DNA from 2 places in the Salmonella sp. FC25216 genome. Region 2 is predicted to be linked to the other one. Evidence: predicted binding sites of a transcription regulator. Region 2 holds the regulator's gene; the other holds the start of a gene.
The links. The regulator CRP, encoded in region 2, controls carbon source genes, mostly activating them, when cyclic AMP is high. The targets are predictions, from matches to a motif close to ATGTGANNNNNNTCACAT.
Positions count from the first base shown of each region.

Region 1: the regulator CRP is predicted to act here: its motif matches at 1,447-1,464, upstream of AC3G3F_RS22995 (sugar transporter).

Region 1 is NZ_JBDGON010000018.1:25,797-30,725, reverse strand. It holds gene AC3G3F_RS23000 (MarC family NAAT transporter) at 1-135, shown strand, start outside; gene AC3G3F_RS22995 (sugar transporter) at 182-1,372, opposite strand; gene ptrR (putrescine utilization regulator PtrR) at 1,488-2,360, opposite strand; gene sad (succinate-semialdehyde dehydrogenase) at 2,463-3,851, shown strand; gene glsB (glutaminase B) at 3,924-4,850, shown strand; gene AC3G3F_RS22975 (DUF4186 domain-containing protein) at 4,850-4,929, shown strand, end outside.
Region 2 is NZ_JBDGON010000004.1:378,567-383,495, reverse strand. It holds gene AC3G3F_RS10955 (hydrolase) at 1-953, shown strand, start outside; gene AC3G3F_RS10950 (YheU family protein) at 950-1,168, shown strand; gene AC3G3F_RS10945 (phosphoribulokinase) at 1,220-2,089, shown strand; gene AC3G3F_RS10940 (OsmC family protein) at 2,185-2,589, opposite strand; gene crp (cAMP-activated global transcriptional regulator CRP) at 2,897-3,529, shown strand; gene AC3G3F_RS10930 (YccS/YhfK family putative transporter) at 3,578-4,929, shown strand, end outside.

The DNA.
Region 1 (4,929 bases), on a different contig from region 2:
TCCGGCGCTATCATGCGGCTGGTGGGTAAAGGGGGGATTGAAGCGATTTCCCGCTTAATGGGATTCCTGCTGGTGTGTATGGGCGTACAATTTATTATCAACGGCGTGGTAGAAATTATTAAAACGTACCACTAAGGCGCATTTTCGTCTGCCGGAAAGGCGTTCCCGGCAGACGAATGTCTTAATGCGATTGTTCTTCCAGCATCACTGGCCATTTACGGAATATGAGCACAGCCCATACCAGCGCGGCACAGGCGGGTATGGCGCCAATATAGCCGATGGCCGACATTGACCAGTGCAAACTCACCTGATTTCCTACCAGCGCGCCAGCGCCAATACCGATATTAAAGATGCCTGAAAATAGCGCCATTGCGACATCGGTCGCGTCCGGGGCCAGCGCCAGTACTTTCACCTGCATACCGAGCCCTATCACCATAATCGCGATTCCCCAGAAAATGCTCAGTATGGCCAGATGCGCTTCGCTATCCGCCGCAGGCAGCAACAGAAGCAGACAGACAACCAGCAGGGCAATAGCGATACTGACGAGCGACGAGGCATGGCGATTACCCAGTTTACCAAACACGAGGCTGCCGATGATTCCGGCGCCGCCCAGGATCAGTAACAGGACGGTAGCAAAATTCGCACTGAGCCCGGCGACATTCTGAACGAACGGTTCAATATAGCTATAAGCCGTGTAATGCGCAGTCACCACAACGACGGTCAGTACATAGAGGCTCATCAGCGCCGGGCGTCGGAATAGTAAAGGTAAACTTTTTAGTGAGCCGGAATGTTCGCTCGGCAATTTCGGTAGAAGCTTAATCAGACATAGCAGCGTAATTAATGCGCCCATGCCGATGGCAAAAAAGGTGGTGCGCCAGCCAAAATACTGACCAACAACGCGACCTATCGGCAGCCCAAGCACCATGGCCAACGCGGTTCCGGTCGCTATCAGACTTAATGCCTGCGCGCGTTTCCCGGCAGGGGCCAGGCGGATCGCCAAAGACGCGGTTATCGACCAGAAAATAGCGTGGGCGAAAGCGATGCCGATACGGCTAATGACCAGCACGGTAAAGCTCCACGCCAGGAAGGAGAGCACATGGCTGGCAATAAACAGAACAAACAGACAAATGAGTAGCTTACGGCGCTCCATTTGACTGGTAAGAAGCATAAAAGGTAGCGACATGACGGCAACTACCCAGGCGTAAATGGTTAGCATGATGCCGACCTGCGCGGTTTGCATATGAAAGCTTTCGGCAATGTCTGACAGCAAACCAACCGGCACAAATTCCGTGGTATTGAAAATAAAAGCGGCGATAGCAAGCGTAACTACCCGTAGCCACGCGACCTTGCGGGAAACTGGATTGATAGTCATAAAAATATTTCGGGTTAGTTGCGAGAAGGTGAGGCCGCGATCTTAAAACGTTTACTGGCGAAAAGACAATCATTTTGTGACCTGCGTCTCATTTACTTCGCAGGCCGTTTCGTCTTCAGTCGACGCTCGCCAGTTGGGCGTTAAGTAGCTCTATAAAGGCCTCAAGCTGGCGCGTCATCGCCCCGCGCCGCCAAATTAGCCAGGTGGTAAGCCAGCGCCACTTCTCCGCCAACGGCCAGGCTTCCACCTGATGATGTCCTGGCATACTGTTGAGCATACTTGCTGGCATCAGCGCAATACCTGCGCCGGCGATTACGCACGCCAACATTCCATGATATGACTCCATTTCGTGAATCGTACCGGGGGTCGCGCCATCGGCATGAAACCAGCTTTCGAAATGCCGCCGGTAAGAACAGTTGGCGCGAAAAGCATATATGTTACAACCATTCACCTCGCTTGCGCGCGAAACGACGGGATGGCCGTGCGGCGCGACGATCATCATCTCTTCCTGGTAAACCGGCATACCTTCCAGCCCCGGATGCATTAGCGGGCCATCAATAAAGGCGGCGTTCAGCTTTCCTTCGAGCACGCCATCCAGCATGGCGCCGGAAGGACCTGTCGTTAACGCGAACTGAATTTTAGGGTAACGCTGGTTATAGCCCGCCAGCAGCGCGGGGATACGTACGGCGGCAGTACTTTCTAACGCGCCGAGTGAAAACAGTCCTTGCGGTTCCTTTCCGGCGACCACCATGCGGGCTTCATCGACCAGCGCCAGGATCTGCTGGCTGTAACGTAAAAAGTTATGTCCGGCTGGCGACAGCCTGAGACGCTGGTTTTCGCGAATAAACAGAGAGACGCCAAGGTCGGCTTCAAGCTGGCGGATACGCGTGGTCAGGTTAGACGGAACGCGGTGCACTTTTGCCGCCGCCTGCGTAATGCTACCCGTTAGAGCGACAGCGTTAAACATTTCCAGTTGCGTCAGGTCCATGGTTTTCTCAATTCGTGAATGTTCTGGTTAATATTATTCATTTCTCGGAAAGGGTAAAGGGCGTCATGATGGTATGACTTCCCTGATAACGAGAGAAAGAACATGACCATGATGACTGCAACACAGGCGCTATCCATGAATCCTGCGACCGGGCAGACGCTGGCGACAAGGCCCTGGGCTAACGCGCAAGAGATTGAATATGCGCTGAATCTGGCGGCGAATGGTTGCAAAAAGTGGAAAATGACGTCGGTAGCGCAACGGGCGCAAACATTACGCGATATTGGTCAGGCGCTTCGCGCTCATGCAGAAGAGATGGCGCAATGTATTACGCGTGAAATGGGTAAACCCATAAAACAGGCGCGTGCGGAAGTGATGAAATCCGCCGCGTTATGCGACTGGTATGCGGAACATGGTCCGGCAATGCTGAATCCTGAGCCTACACTGGTAGAAAATCAGCAGGCGGTGATTGAATACCGTCCGCTGGGCGTCATTCTGGCGATAATGCCGTGGAATTTTCCTTTATGGCAGGTGTTACGCGGGGCAGTGCCGATACTGCTGGCGGGGAATAGCTACTTGTTAAAACATGCACCCAATGTCACTGGTTGCGCGCAGATGATAGACCGAATCTTGACGGAAGCCGGTACTCCCGCTGGCGTCTATGGATGGGTGAACGCTAATAATGAGGGCGTGAGTCAGATGATTAACGATCCGCGAATCGCGGCGGTGACGGTGACAGGCAGCGTGCGCGCCGGCGCGGCGATTGGCGCTCAGGCTGGGGCGGCGCTGAAAAAATGCGTACTGGAACTGGGTGGGTCGGATCCGTTTATTGTGCTTAATGATGCCGATCTTGAGCTGGCGGTAAACGCTGCGGTTGCAGGACGCTATCAAAACACCGGACAAGTCTGCGCCGCCGCCAAACGTTTTATTGTCGAAGAGGGCATTGCACAGGCGTTTACCGAGCGATTTGTGGCGGCTGCCGCGGCATTAAAGATAGGTGATCCTCTGGTTGAAGAGAATGACCTGGGACCGATGGCGCGCTTTGATCTGCGTGATGAACTCCATCAACAGGTGCAGGCTTCTGTCGCCGAAGGCGCACGGCTACTGTTGGGCGGCGAGAAAATCGCCGGGGAAGGCAACTATTATGCTGCGACCGTTCTGGCTGATGTCACGCCTGACATGACTGCATTTCGTCAGGAACTTTTTGGGCCTGTTGCCGCCATTACCGTTGCAAAAGATGCGGCGCACGCCCTCGCGCTGGCGAATGACAGTGAGTTTGGCCTGTCGGCGACGATCTTTACCGCCAACGATACGCTGGCCGCGGAGATGGCGGCGCGTCTTGAGTGCGGTGGGGTATTCATTAATGGGTACAGCGCCAGCGATGCGCGTGTGGCATTCGGCGGGGTGAAGAAAAGCGGCTTCGGTCGCGAGCTTTCGCACTTTGGTTTACACGAATTTTGCAATGTGCAGACCGTTTGGAAGAACCGTGTCTAATCGTCCTGACGTCGCGTCGTGCCCTCTGCTATACTCGCAGGCCTTTTCAGACCTGCGAGCAAGGAGCATGTTGTGGCCAGGGCCATGGATAATGCAATTTTAGAGACGATTTTACAGCGCGTTCGCCCCCTCATTGGCCAGGGCAAAGTCGCTGACTATATTCCGGCATTAGCGTCCGTCGAGGGTTCAAAGCTGGGAATAGCGATTTGTACCGTGGACGGGCAGCATTATCAGGCGGGCGATGCGCACGAACGCTTCTCTATTCAGTCTATTTCGAAAGTGCTCAGTCTGGTGGTGGCGATGCGTCATTATCCAGAAGAGGAGATCTGGCAGCGCGTCGGAAAAGATCCTTCCGGCTCGCCGTTCAATTCGCTGGTTCAGTTAGAGATGGAACAAGGTATCCCGCGTAATCCATTTATTAATGCGGGCGCGCTGGTGGTATGCGACATGTTGCAAGGACGGCTTAGCGCGCCGCGTCAGCGGATGCTGGAAGTTGTGCGCGCGCTTTGCGGCGTATCGGATATTACGTATGACACTACGGTCGCTCGCTCTGAATTTGAGCATTCCGCCCGTAACGCCGCTATTGCCTGGCTGATGAAATCGTTCGGTAATTTTCATCATGATGTGCCTACCGTGTTGCAAAATTACTTCCACTACTGCGCGTTGAAAATGAGCTGCATGGAACTGGCGAGGACGTTTGTCTTTCTGGCAAATCAGGGCGAGGCGTTTCATCTCGACGAGCCGGTAGTTACACCTATGCAGGCCCGGCAGATTAACGCGCTGATGGCGACCAGTGGTATGTATCAGAACGCCGGAGAGTTTGCCTGGCGTGTAGGATTGCCCGCTAAGTCCGGCGTGGGTGGCGGTATTGTCGCCATTGTGCCGCATGAAATGGCGATTGCCGTCTGGAGTCCGGAGCTGGACCCTGCGGGAAACTCTCTGGCGGGTATTGCCGCGCTTGAACAATTAACACAAACATTAGGACGCTCGGTATACTGATGAATGCGCTTGAACCGCTTTTTGCCCGCCTGGCGCGATCGACATTTCGTTCGCGTTTTCGTCTCGGGGTAAAAGAAAG
Region 2 (4,929 bases):
GCATTCGTAATCGCCATTTACAGACTATGCTGCCGCGTTTAATCCGCCGCAAAGTGAAGTTCAACGCCTACTGGCAGCGGCTGGAATTACCGGACGGCGATTTTGTCGATCTGGCATGGAGCGAAAAGCCGCAACAGGCAAAGCATAAACCGCGGCTGGTGGTCTTTCACGGCCTGGAAGGCAGCCTGAACAGCCCCTATGCCCACGGACTGATTGAGGCGGCGCAAAAGCGCGGCTGGCTGGGCGTAGTGATGCACTTTCGCGGCTGTAGCGGTGAGCCAAACCGTCTGAATCGAATTTACCACTCCGGCGAAACGGAGGATGGCGCCTGGTTTTTACGCTGGCTACAGCGGGAGTTCGGCACCGTTCCGACAGCCGCCGTGGGCTATTCGCTCGGCGGTAATATGCTGGCGTGCCTGCTGGCGAAAGAAGGCCGCAATATCCCCATCGAGGCGGCGGTGATTGTTTCTGCGCCCTTTGTTCTCGAAGCCTGTAGCTACCACATGGATAAAGGGTTTTCCCGCGTCTATCAGCGTTATTTGCTCAATCTGTTAAAAGCGAATGCGTCACGCAAGCTGGCGGCGTATCCCGGGTCGCTGCCGGTGAATCTGGGGCAACTCAAATCAATGCGCCGTATCCGCGAGTTTGACGACCTGATCACCGCGAAAATTCATGGCTTTGCCGACGCCATCGACTACTATCGTCAGTGTAGCGCCATGCCGTTGCTTAACCAGATAGCTAAACCGACGCTGATTATTCATGCCAAAGACGATCCGTTTATGGATCATCATGTGATCCCTAAAGCGGAAGATCTGCCCCCACACGTGGAGTATCAGTTAACTGAGCATGGCGGACACGTAGGATTTATCGGCGGTACGCCGCTGCGCCCTGAAATGTGGCTGGAACGCCGAATTCCTGACTGGCTGACAACGTATCTGGAGGCGTCATCATGATCATTCCCTGGCAGGGGCTCTCCCCCGACACGCTGGACAACCTGCTCGAAAGCTTTGTGTTGCGCGAAGGCACCGATTATGGTGAACATGAACGTTCGCTTGAACAAAAAGTCGCGGACGTAAAACGTCAACTGCAATCCGGCGAGGCCGTTCTGGTATGGTCTGAATTACATGAAACGGTCAATATTATGCCGAAAAAACAGTTTCGCGAATAAAACGCCTTTGACGGCAATACATTATTATTAAAGCTTAATCATGGAGTTGCCATGTCAGCCAAACATCCGGTGATAGCAGTAACAGGGTCAAGTGGCGCGGGGACCACCACCACCAGCCTCGCGTTTCGTAAAATTTTCGCGCAGTTAAATCTGCACGCCGCCGAGGTGGAAGGCGACAGTTTTCATCGTTATACCCGCCCGGAAATGGACATGGCGATCCGCAAAGCGCGCGACGCCGGGCGGCATATCAGCTATTTCGGGCCTGAAGCCAATGACTTCAGCCTGCTGGAACACACTTTCATTGAGTACGGGCAGACGGGTAAAGGCCAGTCACGTAAATATCTGCATACCTATGATGAAGCCGTACCGTGGAATCAGGTTCCCGGCACGTTTACACCCTGGCAGCCGCTTCCCGAGCCGACCGATGTGCTGTTTTATGAAGGACTGCACGGCGGCGTCGTCACGCCGCAACATGATGTCGCGCGTCATGTTGATCTGTTGGTTGGCGTGGTGCCTATCGTCAACCTCGAATGGATTCAGAAACTGATTCGTGACACCGGCGAACGTGGACACTCCCGTGAAGCAGTGATGGATTCCGTGGTGCGCTCCATGGACGACTACATCAATTACATTACGCCGCAGTTCTCCCGTACCCATATTAACTTCCAGCGCGTGCCGACCGTCGACACCTCCAATCCGTTCGCCGCAAAGGGCATTCCGTCGCTGGATGAGAGTTTTGTGGTGATCCATTTCCGCAACCTGGAAGGGATCGATTTTCCCTGGCTACTGGCGATGCTCCAGGGCTCGTTCATTTCTCACATTAATACATTAGTGGTGCCGGGCGGCAAAATGGGACTGGCGATGGAGCTGATTATGTTGCCGTTGGTACAGCGATTAATGGAAGGCAAAAAAATCGAATAACCGCGTTGAAACGCCCGATGGCGCTACGCTTATCGGGCCTACGGGATAAAAACTGGTAGGTCCGATAAGGCGAAGCCGCCATCAGATAATGATAATCACGCCGCAATCACTTCATACGAATGGGTAATATGGACCGCTTTTTCCAGCATTAGCGCCACCGAGCAATATTTTTCCGCAGAGAGATCAACAGCGCGCGCGACGGCAGCCTCTTTCAGATCGCTGCCGGTAACCATAAAATGCAAATTAATGTGCGTAAACAGGCGCGGCGCGTCTTCCCGGCGCTCGGATGTCAGCTTCACTTCGCAGTTGGTGACATTCTGACGCCCCTTTTGTAGGATCGATACCACATCAATAGCGCTACATCCGCCAGCCGCCATTAATACCATCTCCATCGGACTCGGCGCTTTGTCACCGGAGTTGCCATCCATTAAAATCTGGTGGCCGGAGGAAGACTCTCCGAGGAACGTGAGTCCTTCAACCCACTTTACACGCGCTTGCATATTTCGTAACTCCAATGTTTCAATTTTCCTGAAAGATTACGCGCATACAACAAAACTCGCAATGGAAGGCGACTTGGGTCATGCTGAAGCGAGACACCAGGAGACACACGGCGAAAGCTATGCTAAAACAGACAAGATGCTACAGTAATACATTGACGTACTGCATGTATGCAGAGGACATCACATTACAGGCTACAGTCTATTTTCGTAGCCCTCTTCCCAGGTAGCGGGAAGCATATTTTTGCAACCCCAGAGACAGTGCCGTTTTCTGGCTCTGGAGACAGCTTATAACAGAGGATAACCGCGCATGGTGCTTGGCAAACCGCAAACAGACCCGACTCTTGAATGGTTCTTGTCTCATTGCCACATTCATAAGTACCCGTCAAAGAGCACGCTGATTCACCAGGGTGAAAAAGCAGAAACGCTGTACTACATCGTTAAAGGCTCCGTGGCAGTGCTGATCAAAGATGAGGAAGGGAAAGAAATGATTCTTTCTTATCTGAATCAGGGTGATTTTATTGGTGAATTGGGCCTGTTTGAAGAAGGCCAGGAACGCAGCGCCTGGGTACGTGCGAAAACCGCATGTGAGGTCGCTGAAATTTCCTACAAAAAATTTCGCCAATTAATCCAGGTAAACCCGGATATTCTGATGCGCCTCTCTTCCCAGATGGCTCGTCGCTTACAAGTCACGTCTGAAAAAGTAGGTAACCTCGCCTTCCTCGACGTCACCGGGCGTATCGCTCAGACGCTGCTGAATCTGGCGAAACAGCCCGATGCCATGACGCACCCGGATGGGATGCAGATCAAAATCACCCGTCAGGAAATTGGCCAGATCGTCGGCTGCTCCCGCGAAACCGTTGGTCGTATTTTGAAGATGCTGGAAGATCAAAACCTGATCTCCGCGCATGGCAAGACCATCGTCGTCTACGGCACCCGTTAATCCCGTCAGAATGGCGCGTTTTATCATGCGCCATTTTTGTTTGCATCGATGTGGCGAAGACTGATTTATCACCCAGAGATTAATTACGCACTACGGCAAACGCTGGTGCTGTGCCTGCCTGTGGCTGTCGGTTTATTGATAGGCCAGCTACACCTGGGATTACTTTTCTCTCTCGTTCCCGCCTGCTGCAACATTGCAGGTCTGGATACACCGCACAAACGCTTTTTTAAACGCCTGATCATCGGCGCGTCGCTGTTCGCCGGATGCAGTCTGACAACGCAACTCCTGCTGGCAGAATCCGTCCCCCTGCCGTTGATCCTGACCGGGCTCACGCTGGTGCTTGGCGTGACGGCGGAAATTAGCCCACTTCATGCGCGGCTACTGCCAGCGTCGCTGATTGCCGCCATATTTACCCTGAGCCTTGCGGGATACATGCCCGTCTGGGAGCCGCTGCTTATTTATGCGCTGGGCACCCTATGGTACGGCGTGTTTAACTGGTTTTGGTTCTGGCTATGGCGCGAACAGCCGCTGCGCGAGTCATTGAGTTTGTTATATCGTGAACTGGCCGATTACTGCGAAGCGAAATACAGCCTGCTCACCCAACATATCGATCCGGAAAAAGCGCTGCCTCCCCTGCTGATACGCCAGCAAAAAGCGGTCGATCTCATTACCCAGTGTTACCAACAGATGCATATGCTTTCGGCGCACAACAATAATGATTACAAGCGCCTGTTGCGGGCTTTTCAGGAAGCGATGGATTTGCAGGAACACATCTCCGTCAGCCTGCATCAGCCGGAAGAGGTACAGAAACTGGTAGAACGCAGCCATGCGGAAGAGGTAATTCGCTGGAATGCGCAAACGGTCGCCGCTCGCCTGCGCGTGCTGGCGGATGACATCCTTTATCATCGTCTGCCGACGCGCTTCTCTATGGAAAAACAGATTGGCGCGCTGGAGAAGATTGCCAATCAACATCCTGAAAACCCGGTAGGCCAGTTCTGCTATTGGCACTTCAGCCGAATCGCCCGCGTGCTGCGTACTCAGCGACCGCTTTACGCCCGCGACCTGATGGCCGATAAACAGCGTCGCCTGCCACTACTCCCGGCGCTGAAAAATTATGTGTCGCTTAAATCGCCGGCGCTACGCAACGCCGGACGCATTAGCGTAATGATGAGTATCGCCAGTCTGATGGGCAGCGCGTTGCACCTGCCCAAACCGTACTGGATCCTCATGACGGTGCTGTTTGTCACCCAAAACGGCTATGGCGCGACGCGCGTACGTATTCTGCACCGTTCGGTCGGAACGCTGGTCGGCCTGGTGATTGCCGGCGTCACGCTGCACTTACATATTCCCGAAAGCATTACGCTGGCGGTCATGCTGGTACTAACGCTGGCAAGTTATCT